3 regions of the Pseudomonas sp. GW821-FHT03C07 genome follow, and region 1 is predicted to be linked to each of the others. Evidence: riboswitches for the same ligand, from Rfam matches in the RefSeq annotation. Region 1 holds a riboswitch; each other region holds the start of a gene.

Region 1 (3,269 bases):
ATAGCCGATCCCGCCGTGCAGCGACAGCAGGATGACCCGGGCATGTCGCAGCACCTGGTCGACATAGAGGTCGACCGAGGCATGGTTCTGCACCTGCATGGGATTGGCCAGGCGCAGGCTCGGGTAATCGTCGGGCAGTTGCCCGGCCGCCTCGGCCAGCAGCGCAAGGCTGGAATCGCCGCTGCAGAGGATCACCAGCTCGGCGGGGGTTTGTCCCAGGTCGGCAATATTGTCATCCGACACAAAACCGCCGGGCTGGGTCCTGAGCAGGTGCATGGGTCAGGCGGTCAGCGCGGTGCGCAAGGTCGATTCGAGCAGCGCGGCATCCAGATCCTGGCCAATCAGCACCAGGCGGGTAACGCGGGGTTCGGCCGCCGTCCAGGCACGGTCGAAATGCTTGTCGAAACGTGTGCCTACACCCTGGATCAGCAAACGCATCGGCTTGTTCGGGATCGCGGCGAAGCCCTTGACCCGCAAAATGCCGTGCTTGACCACCAGTTGCGTCAGGACGTCCAGCAGCAGGCTTTCATCCGCTTGCGGCAGCTCCAGGGAGATCGAGTCGAAGGCATCATGATCGTGATCGTCATGATCGTCAGCATCGTGGTGGTGATCGTGGTGGCTGTGACGGCCGTCGATATGCTCCTCGGAACCGGCGCCCAGGCCCAGCAGCACGTCCAGCGGCAGGCGGCCGCTGCTGGCTTCGACGACCTTCACCGCCGGCGGCAGTTCTTCGGCCACTTCCAGGCGCACCCGGGCCAGGTCTTCAGGGCTGATCAGGTCGGCCTTGTTGAGAATCACCAGGTCGGCGCTGGACAGTTGGTCGGCGAACAGTTCGTGCAGCGGCGACTCGTGATCCAGGTTCGGATCAAGCTTGCGCTGGGCATCCACCTGGTCCGGGAACGCAGCGAAGGTGCCGGCGGCCACGGCCGGGCTGTCGACCACGGTGATCACCGCGTCGACGGTGCAGGCACTACGGATTTCCGGCCACTGGAAGGCTTGCACCAGGGGCTTGGGCAGCGCCAGACCGGAGGTTTCGATGAGGATATGATCGAGGTCGCCACGGCGCGCCACCAATTCGCGCATCACCGGGAAGAATTCTTCCTGGACCGTGCAGCAAAGGCAGCCGTTGGCCAGTTCATAGATGCGACCACTGGCCTCTTCTTCGGTGCAGCCGATCGAGCACTGCTTGAGGATCTCGCCGTCGATGCCCAGTTCGCCGAACTCGTTGACGATCACCGCGATGCGGCGGCCCTGGGCGTTGTCGAGCATATGGCGCAACAAGGTGGTCTTGCCCGAGCCGAGAAAGCCGGTGACGATGGTGACGGGAAGCTTGGCCAGTGTTTTCATCGGATGCCCTTTGGCAAAGTGGCGGGCATACGGGACGAGAACCACGGCCCTGGGGCGCGGATGCGTTCGCCACCGGATCACCCCGCCCGGTTGTAGTGAGAAACGGTCACGAGGCAGGTCTCCTGGCTTACGGTCGGGCCGTCGCGGCGCCTTCTGGGCAGCACGCGGTAGACCTGGCCTTGCGCCTTCCCGTCCGCAGACAGTGGCATTGCAGGGCTATCGAACCGTTTACAGTTGCGGGGGCAGCCGCGGCATACCGCGTTCCCTTCTTAGCTTCGGCCGAATGCCGAAGAACCTCGAAGCTGCAAGGCTACGCAGTGCGTCGAGGCAGGTCAATCGCGAGCGTCGCTGTGGTTTAATTGCGCCCCTTTTTCCCGCCCTGCCCGTTTCAAGGAATCGTACTCATGCACGCCACCGACATCACTCAGGTCCTGGTTATCGGTTACGTCTGGCCGGAACCGCGCTCGTCGGCGGCTGGCGGCCACATGATGCAGATCCTCGAGAGTTTTCTCGACGCCGGCTGGCGCGTCACCTTCGCCAGCCCCGCCGCCGTCGGCGAACACAAGGCCGACCTGGCGAGCCTGGGTATCGAGGAGTGTCGCATCGAGCTCAACAGCAGCAGTTTCGACAGCTTTGTCGCCGGCCTGCAACCGGATGTGGTGCTGTTCGACCGCTTCATGATGGAGGAGCAGTTCGGCTGGCGCGTGGAAAAACACTGCCCCGAGGCCCTGCGGGTGTTGGAGACCGCGGACCTGCAAAGCTTGCGCGATGCCCGCCAACAACAGCTCAAGGCGCGCCTGAAAGACGATCAGGACCAGAATGACTTCAGCAGCCTGTTCGCTCCCGATCAGCGGCAGGTGTTCCAACAGATGAGCGAAACCGATCAGGCCCAGCGGGAAATCGCCGCGATTTACCGTTCGGACCTGAGCCTGATGATTTCCGATGTCGAGTCGCAGTTGCTGGTCGAACAATTCAAGGTCCCGGCGGCGTTGCTGCACTGGTGCCCGTTGATGATCGACACACCTGTGGCGGCCTATCGCGATTTCGACGAGCGTGCGCATTTTCTCAGCATCGGCAACTTCCGCCACGCGCCGAACTGGGATGCCGTGCTCTGGATGAAGACCACGCTCTGGCCGCTGATCCGCCAGCAGTTGCCCACGGCCCAGCTGCAGATCTATGGCGCCTACACCCCGCCCAAGGCCACCGCGCTGCACAACCCCGCCCAGGGTTTTCACATCATGAACTGGGCCGAGGATGCCCTGGACGTCATGGCGGCGGCGCGCATTTGCCTGGCGCCATTGCGTTTCGGCGCCGGGATCAAGGGCAAGATCATCGACGCCATGCTCTGCGGCACGCCGAATGTCACCACCCCCATCGGTGCCGAAGCCATGCACGGTGGGCTGCCCTGGGCCGGCGCCATCGAAACCAGCGCCGTCGCCCTGGCCCAAGCGGCCGTGCGCCTCTACCAGGACCGCACGCTGTGGCAGCAGGCCCAGGCCAACGGCCAGGCGCTGCTCGCCGCCCGTTACGAGCGCCGGGTCCACGGCCCCGCGCTGATTGCCCGGATCCAGGCCTGCCGCCTCGACCTCGCGGCCCACCGCCGGGACAATTTCACCGGGGCGATGCTGCGGCATCATCACCACAAGAGCACCCAGTACATGTCCCAGTGGATCGAGGCGAAAAACCGCGTCGACTGATGTTCAGGAGGCGCCGAGGACCTGGCGGATCTCGATCAGTTGCGCCGGCTCGCCGGAGACCACGACATGCGCCGACAACGGCGGCAGCTGCCGACCTTCCGGCGTGCGGCTGGGCCGGACGGAAAAGTTGACGGTGATCAGCGTGCCGTCGGCAAAGGTCGAGCGCTGCAGCAGGCGGTCCGCGGACAGGATCTGGAAGTCATCCATGGCCTGGCTGAACAGGCG
Region 2 (3,269 bases), on a different contig from region 1:
GGATCGCCGGGGCCGGCGCCGATGAAGTAGACGGTCATGACACTCTCTGAACAGGGCTGCACAAGACTTTACATGAACAACGCTCATGTAGACGGCGGTGATTATCGAGGGTTTTGCCCGGTCCAGGCCAGTGCAAAGGTCGCCTGAGGATGCTTTTGGCGTGAAATCAGAAGATTCGCACGGGCTTGCCCCAACTGTTCGGCCAGGGCCAGCGCGGCACTTTCTGCGACGCCATGACAGCCGGTCTGTTCGAAGGCCTGGCTGGAACGATGGCTGAGCCGAGCCTCGTAAGGTGCCAGCTCGGTCGCACTGAAGAACACCAGCGGCAGGTTCAGGCGCTGTGCCAGTTCCCGCAGGCCGGGTTCAACCTTTTTCCCATCAATACTTGCCAAGCCATTGATTTCCTTGAGGTCGATCCGATGGGCCAGCAAAGATTGCTCCAGTAGCGCCTGCAAGGTCGAGGCGCTACAGCCGAGCCGGCAGCCGAGGCCAACCGCGAGGATTGGCGTCGTGCTCATGCCGAGTAGTGAGCCTTGGTCTTGCGCCGGAACAGCCATGCACTGATCAGGCCCAGGGCCAGCCAGAACGCGGCATTGGTCAGTTGCGAGGCGATCTTGAATTGTGCTTCCAGCTCTTCTGGCGCCAGGCTGGAATGAACTTGCGGCTGCGGTGCGCCGATCACATGGGGCACCACGACAATGGCCACGCCCAGCAGTTTGAGCGCCCAGTGCTTGCCGAACACCACCAGGGCAATGGCAACCGCCGTGGACGCTGCGGTGCCGACCCACCAGATCTGCCGTTGCAGCAAGTCCGCCGCGGCAGTGCCCGGCAGTTCCGGCGGCAGGCCCAGGGTCGGTGCCAGGCAGAACGTGGCATAACCGGCCAGGCCCCAGAGCAGGCCCTGGGCGGTGCGGTTCGGCGCGCGCAGGGTATAGAGGCCGGCCAGCATCAGGGCGAAACCGACGGCCACCACCAGGTTGCCGCCGGTGGTGGACAACACGCGCTGCCAGCCGTCTTCCGGCTCCCAGGCCTCTTCGTCGTGTACGTGCCCGGCCATGGCCGCGTGCTGGTGTTCGTGAGCCTCGGCTGCCGCGGATTTTTCATAGGTTTCCGCCTGGAGAATCAGCGGGGCGACCCAGAAGCTCTGCAGCAGGGTCAGCAACAGGGCGGCCAGCAAGCCGGTGAATCCCGCTGTTTGCGCAATACGCTTGATCATGGCTGGCGTCTCAATGGCACGGGAAGGCAGAGCTGTGACGGGTATCGTGTGCGGCGTTGTGGACGACGTCGATGGGTGAGAACCCGGCGAAATAGACCAATGCCGCGCCCAGGATGGTGGCACCGATGGCGGCGACGAGGCGCTGGCTCAGGGTGCTGATGGCGGTCGAGTGGCGGACGGTAGTGGTTGACATGGCGCTTCCCTTTGAGTTTTAGCAGGCGGAAAGGCGCGAAGAACCTCGGCGGGCGGGCGCCCGGAGATTACAACAGCGCCTGCCCACCGCAGGTTTGTCATCGATTATTTCTGGGCCGGTCTCCGGGCTTGCGAGGGAGTTGGGCAGGGCCCGACTCTTCAAGCGTCGCCTTCCCATGCCGGTGTCGACACAGTGGCTCTGACGCTTCTCTCGCTTACCGTTGCGGGGGCAGCACCGGACTGATCAGGCCTGAAGACAGACAGGCTGACGCACCGGTTTCCCGTTTCACCCTGTGAAGGGCACCCAAAACAAGGCCACTAGGTAAACACGCTGGGCCGGGCGCGTCAATGCAGTAGAGGGCGCAGTGGTGGTCGCGAATGCGCTGGCCCAGCCCCGAGTTAAAGTGAATTCTAGAATAAATATTTCATATAAATCATGTGCTTATATAATATTTTTGATCTTTAGCCTTAACTGATCAATAGAAAAGGGCTTGCTGATCACCTGCATGCCAGGCGCCAGTTCGATGCTTTCGGCGTAGCCGCTGGCAAACAGGACGGGCAGCCCCGGGCGCATTTGGCAGGCGGCCTTGGCCAATTCGCGGCCATCCATTTCGGGCAGTCCGACATCGGTCATCAACAAATCGATGCGGGTGTCGGCCTGTCCAAGGATATCCAGGGCCTTTTCGCTGCCGTCGGCCTCCAGGACATTGAACGCCAGTTCCTCCAGGACATCGACGATCAGCATGCGCACGACGGTATCGTCTTCAACGACAAGGATGGTGGCGGGGGGGACTGGCATAAGGGTATATCCCGAAAAAGTGAGGAATGGATCAAGTTCGCTGAACCGCTCGGCCTCTGGTATCAGTAAACCACCGGGCCAGGCAAGTTCCCCGGCCTGTACAAAAAAATCCGACTGTACAAGATGATAGGCTAAGGTCTGTCATCGCGTCACGACAGTGCGGCCTGGGGCATTGCATTCTAAGCTGTGAGAAAAATGGCGGTCTTTTATTCGTACATACGGCAGACTCCTTGATAATCAATAACTTTAATCCGGGCCCTGAAATGAATTCGTCGTCTTCGGTGGATGAACAAAGCTTTCGCAAGTTATTGAGTCGCAACATCAGCCTGCCCTTGGGCGTCGGGGTCCTCAGTGCGGTATTTTTCGTCGCGCTGATCACCTATCTGCTGTCGGTGATCCAGTGGGTCGAGCATACCGACCGGGTGATCAATAACAGCAACGAGGCGATGAAGCTCTCGGTGGATCTGGAAACCGGTATGCGCGGTTTCCTGATTACCGGTGACGAGCATTTCCTCGACCCCTACGAAGTCGCCAAGCCGAAGATCATTGCCGAACTGCGCAGCTTGCAGCAACTGACCGCGGATAATCCGCAGCAGGTCGACCGCTTCAAACGCATCGAAGCCTTGCAGGGCGCCTGGAGCGAATACGCTCAGTTGATGATTGAACTGCGGCGTTCCGGCGGCGACTACCGGGGGGTGATCCAGGCGGGGCGCGGCAAGCGCCTGGTTGACGAGATCCGTAGCGAGTTTGAGAACGCCATCGACATGGAGCAGCAACTGCGGCTCGCGCGCAATGAAACCGTAAGCCGCACCACGATCTGGAGCATCGTCCTCTATCTCATCTTTGTGCTGGGCCTGAGTGCCTTGCTGGCCTTTATAGGTCGACGTGATTTGTTATCACTTTCAAGTAGTTATGCAAAAAATCTCGCGTCACAAGTCAAGAGTGCGGAACGCCTGGAACAGCAAGCCTGGCTACGCAGTGGCCAGACCGAGCTGGCCGAGCAGGTGCTGGGCCAACTGAGCCTGAATCTGCTGGGGCGCAATATCCTGCAATTCTGCGCCC
Region 3 (3,269 bases), on a different contig from region 1:
GCGCTCCGAGAGTGCGCCGGCCTTGGCAAGGTGGATATCCGGGGCCAACAGCGCGGCAATCGCCCGCGGATTGGACGGAAAATAAAAGTGCACATAAGAAGCGGTCATCCGCCCTTGGCGATACACCGCCTCGGCGCCGCGCCCGCCATTGGGGCTCAGGCCCCGGGCAATCGGTTCCAGCGCCGTGGTGGTCAGCGAATGGTGATAGGTGTGACCGCGCAACAGCCCTTCCGGCAACGCCACCGCCTGCAAGGCCAGGGCCGCCAGGCGCTTCTGCATCGTCGCCTCACCCGCCAGCAGGCCCAGCAACTCGGCGCGTTGCCCTTCGACATCGGTCAGCGCATCGAGCAGATAGAGCATCCCACCGCATTCGGCGAGCAAGGGTTTGCCGGCCTGATGATGGGCGCGGATCGCCGCCAGCATCGGCGCGTTCCGGGCCAGGACCAGGTGATGCAGTTCCGGATAACCACCGGGCAGGTAAAGGCTGTCCGCCTCGGGCATGACTTGATCGTGGATCGGCGAGAAAAACCGCAACTCGGCGCCCATGGCCCGTAACAGATCCAGGTTGGCCCCATAGATGAAGGCAAAGGCCTCGTCATGGGCGACGGCGATGCGCACGCCGGCCAGCAGCGGCTCGGCGACTACCGGCGCGGGCGCGGCAAACGCCACTGGCGGCGGCAACGCCACCTCGCAGCTGCCGGCCAGAGCCTCGGCAGCCGCGTCCAGGCGCTTGTCCAGGTCATTCAATTCACTGGCCTGCACCAGGCCGAGATGACGACTCGGCAGCTCGATCCCGGTTTCCCGCGAGAGCGCGCCGTACCAGCGCAGGCCTTCGGTCAGGCTGCCTTCGAGCAATTGCGCGTGCCGTAGGGTACCGACACGGTTGGCCAGCACCCCGGCGAACGGCAGGTCCGGCTGGTAACGTGCCAGCCCCAGGGCCAGGGCGCCGAAGGTCTGGGCCATGGCCGTACCGTCGATCACTCCGAGCACCGGCACACCGAAATGTCGGGCCAGATCGGCGCTCGACGGCGTGCCGTCGAACAGCCCCATGACCCCTTCGATCAGGATCAGGTCGGCCTCGCCCGCCGCCTCCCAGAGCAGCCGGCGACTCTCCTCGGCGCCGACCATCCACAAATCCAGCTGATAGACCGGCGCACCGCTGGCGCGCTCATGGATCATCGGGTCGAGAAAGTCCGGGCCGCATTTGAACACCCGGACCTTGCGCCCCTGATTGCGGTGCAGGCGCGCCAGGGCCGCGGTCACCGTGGTCTTGCCCTGGCCGGAAGCCGGCGCGGCGATCAGCACCGCCGGGCAATGACGCGCTTGCCTCATAGTTCGATGCCCTTTTGGGCCTTGATCCCGGCCTGGAACGCATGCTTGAGCAGGCCCATTTCGGTCACCGTGTCGGCCAGTTCGATCATTTCCGGCTTGGCGCCGCGTCCGGTGACCAGCACGTGCTGCATCGGTGGACGGGCTTGCAGGTCGGTCAGGACCTGATCGAGGTCCAGATAACCGTGCTTGAGGGCGATATTCAGCTCATCGAGCAGCACCAGGCCGATGCTCGGGTTGCGGAGCATTTCCCGGGAGACTTCCCAGGCGGCTTCGGCGGCGGCGATATCGCGCTGGCGATCCTGGGTCTCCCAGGTAAAGCCTTCGCCCATCACATGGAAGCGCACCTGCTCGGGGAAGCGCCGGAAAAACAGCTCTTCGCCGGTGCTGTTGCGGCCCTTGATAAATTGCACCACGCCACACTGCATGCCATGGCCCATGGCCCGGGCGAGCATGCCGAAAGCCGAGCTGCTCTTGCCCTTGCCGTTGCCGGTGAGGACCAGCAACAGGCCGCATTCATTTGGCGCACTGGCAATACGCTCGTCGATCACCGCCTTTTTGCGCAGCATGCGCGCCAGGTGGCGTTCGTCGCGATCAGGGGATTCGTTCATGGCAGCTCTCCGTTGGGGCTGGATAAGGCAAACGGGGGGCAGGGAAAAACGCGGCCGGAGCCGTCCAGCATCGCCCGCCGTGACGCTGTGGGATGGATCAGGCCGGTCTCCGGGCTCATGAGCGCTATTCGCGGGACCGCGCGCCTTCCCATGTCGGCTGGACACAGTGGCTCAAGGCGCGGTCTTGACTCATTTACCGTTGCGGGGGCAGCGCCGGAATCGCGCCTGTCGAAGGGCTCACCGGCTTCCCTGTTTCACCCTGTCGGCGATTCGCCACAGAGCACCTGAAACAATCGGCGAAGGTTAGAGGGTTGGGGGTGGAGCGTCAAATAAAGCCGCCATCAGAAAAGCAAACGCCCCGGGCCAGGCGGGGCGTTTGTAGACAATTTGGGAGGAAGCCTTTTGCCAAAGTCGATAGTGGGAGCCAATGTCAGGAGCGAGCACCCGCGAGCACACCAGCAGGCTCGAGTTCCTTGCCGCGGCTCAAACCGACCTTGAGAAAACGACGCTGATTTTCAGAAACACCCACAGCAGCCAACGACATGGCTTCAGCGGTGAATTTGGCAATCATGGCCGCTTTCGCAGCGTTTTTAGTCGTTTTCATAGACACCTCTGCGTCTTGACAATTAAAGAGATCTTAATGACCCGCTACAGAAATCACAAGGCGACCGTCATCGCCAAAATCAAACCCTAACTCCTTGTACAAGGCGATAGCTCCCTACCCCGACCCAGATCAAAAAACCGGCGCCAGAAATTGTGCTACGTTGAGGAAGGTGATATCAAATAGCCATAACCCGACCAACAATAAAAAGGGGAGCTCCATGCAAGGCCTGATCATCAGCAATCCGAAACTGGAATTCCTGCGCCCCGCCCTGGAGCGCTGGCCCGAGTGCATCGATCGCTACAACCAGCTCCTCGGTGACGGACAGGCGCCCTACTGGTTCAACGAGCGGGCCAATCTGGGGTTATTGTCGGTCGCGGCCTGGGCGGCGGAAATGGTCACCCTGGAGCATTTCCCGACCAAGAAGCAGCTCGAAGAGGGCGACCGCAGCGGACGCTGCGACCTGCAGATCTCCACCGCGCAGGAGTCGGTCTATATCCAGGCCACGCAACGCTGGCCCAAGGTCAATAACCTCAACCCGATGCCGGCCCTGCTGGATGTGGCGAGCGATGCCAAAAAAATCAGCCATCCGCATCACCTGAAACTCGGTTGCCTGTTCGTCTCGCCGTTCAAGCCGCAGCAGAGCCCCAGCCCGGAAGACCTGCAGGATATGGTCGACGACCTGCAAAAGGCCAACAGCTGCGCCGTGGCCTGGTACTTTCCCTACG

What was found. Region 1 has a riboswitch for cobalamin ahead of cobW (cobalamin biosynthesis protein CobW). Riboswitches for the same ligand answer to the same signal wherever they lie in the genome.
Region 2: another riboswitch for cobalamin. It lies ahead of AC07VG_RS24860 (CbtB domain-containing protein); the one in region 1 lies ahead of cobW (cobalamin biosynthesis protein CobW).
Region 3: another riboswitch for cobalamin. It lies ahead of cobO (cob(I)yrinic acid a,c-diamide adenosyltransferase); the one in region 1 lies ahead of cobW (cobalamin biosynthesis protein CobW).

The regions. Positions count from the first base shown of each region.
Region 1 is NZ_JBWKUQ010000005.1:326,613-329,881, reverse strand. It holds gene cobN (cobaltochelatase subunit CobN) at 1-276, opposite strand, end outside; gene cobW (cobalamin biosynthesis protein CobW) at 280-1,347, opposite strand; cobalamin riboswitch at 1,443-1,661, opposite strand; gene AC07VG_RS13225 (glycosyltransferase) at 1,752-3,044, shown strand; gene AC07VG_RS13220 (glycoside hydrolase) at 3,048-3,269, opposite strand, start outside.
Region 2 is NZ_JBWKUQ010000015.1:144,320-147,588, reverse strand. It holds gene cobM (precorrin-4 C(11)-methyltransferase) at 1-38, opposite strand, end outside; gene AC07VG_RS24870 (cobalamin biosynthesis protein) at 102-518, opposite strand; gene AC07VG_RS24865 (CbtA family protein) at 515-1,216, opposite strand; gene AC07VG_RS24860 (CbtB domain-containing protein) at 1,227-1,409, opposite strand; cobalamin riboswitch at 1,506-1,731, opposite strand; gene AC07VG_RS24855 (response regulator) at 1,851-2,207, opposite strand; gene AC07VG_RS24850 (response regulator) at 2,471-3,269, shown strand, end outside.
Region 3 is NZ_JBWKUQ010000014.1:14,071-17,339, forward strand. It holds gene AC07VG_RS23480 (cobyrinic acid a,c-diamide synthase CobB) at 1-1,332, opposite strand, end outside; gene cobO (cob(I)yrinic acid a,c-diamide adenosyltransferase) at 1,329-1,940, opposite strand; cobalamin riboswitch at 2,024-2,243, opposite strand; gene AC07VG_RS23490 (hypothetical protein) at 2,371-2,544, opposite strand; gene AC07VG_RS23495 (hypothetical protein) at 2,762-3,269, shown strand, end outside.